2 linked regions of the Dyadobacter pollutisoli genome follow. The protein of the gene in region 1 binds, or shares a complex with, the protein of each later gene. Links are inferred from orthologs where the notes say so. Each region holds a gene or a part of one and is shown on either strand. Other genes may lie near its edges. The genes, in order: dnaN and dinB.

Region 1 (3,195 bases):
GCGACAACCCGGAAATCAGGCCGGTACCCTGGCGCTTTTTTCCATTACTCAATAATTTTGGCCGCCACGTCATTACACGGAACGTGAATCCCGTTTATACCCGGTTTCTGAGCACTATCGATACCGTAGGCGGCGCTCAGGCCGTTTACAAAACGCCATTGCTAATGACGTCGCCTTACACGCAGGTTTTGAATACACCGGCTTTGGTGGGTTACAATGAAGCCCGCAAAGAACCACAACGGGCAGAATACAATGGCGGTGTCAAATTAAGTGGAATATTATTGGAGGGTTCGTTTACCTCTTTATTTCAAAACAGGATTTTACCAAGTGACCCACGTTCCGCCAAATTTAAACCAAACGGAAGCGGTGGAAAAGTGATCATTTGCGCCGACGGCGACATTGTCGTCAACGATTATGATTATAAAAGGAATGCCCCACTTCCATTAGGTTATGACAGGGTTACAAAACAAACATTCGGAAACAAAGACTTTGTGATGCATGCGCTTGATTACATGACGGATGCGAACGGTTTGATCAACGCAAGAAGCAAACAGATCGTAATCCGTTCATTGGACAAAATCCAGATTCAGGAAAAAAGAAAGTTCTGGCAATCACTCAATTTATTGCTCCCAATCGCATTGATCGGAATTTTCGGAGCATTAAGATTCTATTTTAGGACCCGAAAATTCGCTTAGAGAAGGCTGCTTCGTCGGTAATTTTTTATACTTTTGTTCCCTACAAAATGATTTTGGGAATCCGTCATTTATATTTTTCATCTAAACACTTACATCAAGAATTATGAAGTTTGTCGTTTCGTCATCAGTTCTACTCAAACAGCTGTCTGCTATAAACGGTGTCGTTTCAACGAACCCAATTGTGCCAATTCTTGAGAATTTCCTGTTAGCACTCGAAGGAAATTCTTTGACTGTTACTGCGTCCGACCTGCAAACGGTAATGATCACGGAAATTGAAGTGGAATCGTCAGAAAAAGGCGCCATTGCAATTCCTGCCAAATTGTTACTCGATACACTTCGGGGACTTCCTGAGCAACCTATTACTTTACAGGTTAACAGCGAAACTTTCGGTACCGAGATTATTTCGGACAATGGACGTTATAAGCTTTCCGGTGAAAACCCGATCGATTTTCCTAAAACACCGGCTGTGAATCGTGGCCAGTCAGTTGATTTTTCATCCTCTTCGTTAGGATCGGCCATCGCCAATACGCTTTTCGCTACCAGTACCGACGATCTTCGCCCAGCCATGACGGGGGTTTTCGTTCAAATGGGAACCGAGAATGCAACATTTGTAGCAACTGACGGACACCGTCTGGTTCGCTACCGTCGTACGGACATTAAATCTGACATGGATACATCGATGATCATTCAGCGTAAAGCGTTGAATCTCCTGAAATCATGTCTTCCTTCGGACGATGTTCCGGTTAAGGCAGAGTTCACGTCTTCCAATGCATTTTTCAGTTTTGGAAATATCCGCATGATCTGCCGCCTGATCGACGAACGCTTCCCGGATTACGAGAATGCGATTCCGACCAATAACCAAAATACGCTGACGATTAACAGAATGGAAATTCTGAGTTCGCTGAGACGTATCTCTATTTACTCCAACCGCACTACCCACCAGGTAAGGTTGAAAATGTCGTTGAATGATCTCGTGATTTCCGCGGAAGATCTTGATTATTCCAACGAAGCCAATGAGCGCCTGATGTGCGAATACAATGGTGATGATATGGAAATTGGGTTCAATGCGAAATTCCTCATCGAGGTACTGGGTAACCTGTCAAGCAAGACCATCACTTTCGAACTTTCTGCACCAAACCGCGCCGGATTGATCATTCCTGTTGATCAGGAAGAGAACGAAGATATCCTGATGCTGGTGATGCCAGTGATGCTAAACACGTACGTTTAGGCTTCAAATTATTTATAAACGGAAAAAATCCAGCTGGTATCCAGCTGGATTTTTTCGTTTATAACGCACTAGCACATAACATTTTAACAAATTTTAACGTTAATTACGAAAAAAATCGTAGTAGAATCTTGCAAGTACGATTTTTTTCGTAGACATTTGATACGAAGATTATCGTACTAATAAAATCTGCCATGTATATCAAACCCACCGACTCTGAACTTGAAATCCTGAACTACTTGTGGCAGGCTGGTCCAAGTACCGTTCGTTCAGTTCACGATGCCCTTTCCGTCACCAAAGATGTGGGTTACACCACCACTTTGAAGCTCATGCAGATCATGCACGACAAAGGCCTGCTCTACCGAACCGAACAAGGACGCTCGCACATTTATGTAGCCCTTCTTGGTAAGGAAGAAACGCAACAAAATCTTTTGGGGAAATTGGTCGATACCGTTTTCCAGGGCTCGGCCGCTCAGATGGTCATGCAGGCACTAGGGAACCACTCGACCTCAAAAGAAGAATTAGACGAAATTCGTGAGTTATTAAATAACCTGGAAAATAATCGTTAGCCATGCAAATCATCTCCAACCTACTTTCCGATTCCGTTGTGTCTGCATTCGGATGGACACTGATCCATTCTCTATGGCAAGGTACCTTGCTCATGATTTTGTCAGTTGCGACATTTTATTTTCTGCGTCGCTACACTGCTAATCTTCGGTACGCAGTCGGTGTTACATTGCTTTCGCTGCAGGTGATTGCGTCTGTCGCCACGTTCTTCTATTATCAGATAAAATCATCGCCCGTTGCCCATTATGGAAAACAGCTTACGTCCTACACAGCGACAAAAGTTCCGGTGGTTTTTAATCCAACCAATTATCCGCTCCCGGTCACATTTAAGATTCAAATGTGGCTTTCCGCTCACTTATACGAGTTAGTTGTTTGCTGGCTCATCGGTGCGGCATTTCTGTTACTCAGGTTTGCGGCTGGCTGGATATTTACTGAAAGATTACGTTTCAATGCGCGTGTGGTAATGGACAAAGAATGGCGGGCAAGATTTGGCGTAATCATTGCCAAAATGAATATCTCGAAATCCATTGAGTTTCGTGAGACGGCCAAAATACTAACCCCTATGGTCATTGGTGCATTCAGTCCGGTTGTGTTGATCCCCATTGGGTTGCTCTCTGGATTTTCAACTGCACAGGTAGAGGCAATACTGGCCCACGAGCTCGCCCACATTCGCAGAAATGACTACCTCATTAATATGTTCCAATCATT
Region 2 (3,188 bases), 4.2 Mb from region 1 along the record:
TTACGCCATCGTCCGGAAAGGTCGCATAACCAAGCGTTCCGCCCGATAGGTCACAAATCCAGATGTTGAGATACTTGTCGGTGTCCCAGGCATCGGCCCCACCTGATTCGGCGTGCTTGACCTGGTTGGTAGTATAGTCAAAGGAAGAACGTGTGGTGGTGTACCTGACAATACCGGTGGAAGGTGCATCGTCGGGAGTACGTTGGGCAAGGCAAAACTGAATCCCCGATTGGCCAAAAAGTGATCTGAAATACGAAGGGATCCTGCTGGCACTACCATTCAATCCCGCATAGTCTTTGTTGATCGTGTCGAGCTGCGCCATGATCTGTGCATCGGTTACCTGGGTCTGTCTGCTCAGAACCACGTGAAAAACAACCGGGATTGTTACCTGGGCATTCGTTTTAAGGGTTTTCCCTGCTATCGTGCGTTGGCGGATAACCTCCTTTAAACGAAGCTCCCGCTGATCGAACATGATTTTGAGTGAGGGCTGTTTTGTGAATCTGAGGTTCAGCAATTCCATTGTTCCGCACCGGTCCTGAGCGTTGGCACGAAACGTCGCAAACATGGCTATTGCCGTAAAAAGAACTAATATAGAAGACTTAAAATCAGGTATAGTATATCGCATTATGGACGACAGGAATACAGTGTGACAGAATGGTTTTAACGCAAAATCAGAGATTGAAACGTAATTATTAGAGAACTACGAAAAAAAACTACGAAGTGATGCGAATTGTAAATTATTTAATTTGTTTTTAATTGAGATAAACGTTCCTGAACTAGCATTTAAAACAGTTGCAAATGTCCCAAATTCAGTCGACACCGCTGCGCAAGATCATCCATATCGATATGGATGCTTTCTATGCGTCTGTCGAGCAGCGCGATTTTCCGGAGTATCGGGGTAAACCATTGGCTGTGGGAGGTTCTCCAACGGGCAGAGGCGTTGTAGCCACGGCGAGTTATGAAGCTCGGAAATTTGGCGTCAGGTCTGCGATGTCGTCCAGAAAGGCCATACAGCTCTGTCCCGATATTATTTTTGTCTATCCAAGATTCGAAGTTTATAAGAACGTTTCGCGCAGCATCAGGGAAATTTTTTCCCGATATACCGACCTGATCGAACCGTTGTCGCTCGACGAAGCATTTCTGGACGTGACCGAGGACAAATTACAGATCGGTTCAGCCATGGAGATTGCCTCTCAGATCAAAAAGGCGATCAAGGAGGAATTAAACCTGACAGCTTCCGCCGGGGTATCTGTCAATAAATTTGTAGCTAAAATCGCCTCGGACATTAACAAGCCAGACGGACTGACATTTGTAGGCCCTTCCAAAGTAGAGACTTTTATCAATAACCTTCCGGTTGAAAAATTCTTTGGTGTAGGAAAGGTTACCGCCGATAAAATGAAGAGTATGCAGCTTTTCACAGGTGCCGATCTTAAAAAACTCTCTGAGGATGAGCTGGTAAAGCACTTTGGCAAAACCGGACATTTCTTCTTTAAAATCGTGAGGGGAATTGATAACCGGGAAGTGCAAACGCACCGCGAAACCAAATCACTGGGCGCGGAAGACACGTTTACATACGATTTGACCACGCGGGAAGAAATGCACAAAGAACTGGACCGCATCGGACTGATCGTATACAACCGGCTTACCAAAAACCAGCTGAAAGGGAGGACCATTACATTGAAGATCAAATACAGTGATTTTACCCAGATCACCCGAAACCTGTCCTTTGCTGCACCGGTCGGTGATATTGACACGATTACTGAAACTGCCAAATCGCTTCTTGGCAAGGTAGATCTGGAAGAAAAACCCGTCAGGTTGCTTGGCATATCACTTTCCAATTTCCAGGAACCTGAAATCAGGTCGAAAAAGCCACGCGATCCCGAGCAGCTGGAATTGTTTCCATTGTAAGCCCTACCTACAAAAGAAGCGCGTCGACCCGGTGGGCCTGCACTTTGTTCTCGCAGGGTGCCCATGAAAAGATCGTGAACCGGCCGTCCTGAGAAGCGACAAGGGCAATCGCATCACGCTGGTCATACACAAACTGAGCTGCCGACAAATGTCTGGTACCGCCGTTTTGCACAGGATGTACCACCATTCCTTCATTGCCTATAATCGGTTCCGTAACCAACATTTCTTCCACCGGTTGCCCGTCGGCTGCCCGTCCTATTTTTGCTCCAAATGCCAGCAACTCGTAGCCATCATTGATGATGGTGGCACCGTCCACGGCAGTCAATCCGGCCAGGTTATTGATGGCGGAGGTCAACTGGCTTTGCCAGGTAATGGGGTGCAGCTCGTTGACATACTTGCTATGTAGCTCGGCGAGCTCGGAAAACGCAGGCTCCACATGATAGGTAATGGGGTGTATGATGGATTTACGCCAAGTTTCTTTGCCTTTCGGCACTACCAGCAAAATTCCGCCCCGCTCATGACTGCGCATGGACACTGCCAGCTGAACAAGCAAATTGAGCGAGTCATTCCACAAATTTGACGAAGTAAAACCGATCATGGAATTGATCACCGAAGGACAGTCCCTCACTCTGCCGCTTTCTTCATTGACGATTTTGACCTGATCACCCTTTAGAACCGCAACATTGACAAATTTCCCAAAGCCATCGACCCTGCGGTGCTTGATCACCAACATACCGGGTTCGATTACTTCCAGTACAAAGCATAGCCCTGGAATGACGCGGGTAGTGCCCCAGATCCTGAGCTCATTACCTTCCAGCCATACGCCCAAATGAATGCCGGAACGCTCCACAGCAGGTGCAAGCTTGGTAAGGGTATTGGCGGTAAGAGCCAATTTCTCACTGAATATCAATGGATGCTCCGCGCATTCGGGAGGCAAAAATGCAATCGAAACTTTGGGAGACCTGCCCTCTTCTCTGCGCAGGCTAGCCCAGAAAGTGGTATCAATGATGGTTTCAATGATACGTGCATCAGGTTTAGGGGCCAGCTCCTGCTCATAGTGAATCTTGACCGATTGATGATGACGTTCAAAATGATCGGCAACAAACCCCGCAACAGAACGAGCTGCCTTATAAGTAGTTACAGGCACGGAGTCGCCGGTTGCAATGTTTATCTCGGTACTATTAGTCATTATCAGGTGGTTTGGTATGCCCGAAACGTCGAGCTAAACTGATGAACAAAGTCTCGCAGCAAAAAGTTGGTGAGATATCAGACAATTAAAT

The links.
Region 2: the proteins of dnaN (region 1) and dinB are in contact, whole or in part, in a solved structure (PDB 1OK7), measured with the Escherichia coli proteins. The link is inferred for Dyadobacter pollutisoli from one-to-one orthologs.

The regions. Positions count from the first base shown.
Region 1 is NZ_CP112998.1:5,986,968-5,990,162, forward strand. The notes cover bases 1-2,860. They hold dnaN (DNA polymerase III subunit beta), read left to right. Parts: upstream 1-798; coding sequence 799-1,923; downstream 1,924-2,860. Other genes in these bases: gldG (gliding motility-associated ABC transporter substrate-binding protein GldG), read left to right, coding at 1-695; ON006_RS24605 (BlaI/MecI/CopY family transcriptional regulator), read left to right, coding at 2,115-2,489; ON006_RS24610 (M56 family metallopeptidase), read left to right, coding at 2,492-2,860. Outside these bases: more of ON006_RS24610, read left to right, coding at 2,861-3,195. UniProt on the Escherichia coli protein: Confers DNA tethering and processivity to DNA polymerases and other proteins. Acts as a clamp, forming a ring around DNA (a reaction catalyzed by the clamp-loading complex) which diffuses in an ATP-independent manner freely and bidirectionally along dsDNA.
Region 2 is NZ_CP112998.1:1,770,291-1,773,478, reverse strand. The notes cover bases 1-2,853. They hold dinB (DNA polymerase IV), read left to right. Parts: upstream 1-798; coding sequence 799-1,908; downstream 1,909-2,853. Other genes in these bases: ON006_RS07385 (putative sensor domain DACNV-containing protein), read right to left, coding at 1,916-2,853; ON006_RS07395 (M43 family zinc metalloprotease), read right to left, coding at 1-565. Also shown: more of ON006_RS07385, read right to left, coding at 2,854-3,097. UniProt on the Escherichia coli protein: Poorly processive, error-prone DNA polymerase involved in translesion repair and untargeted mutagenesis. Copies undamaged DNA at stalled replication forks, which arise in vivo from mismatched or misaligned primer ends.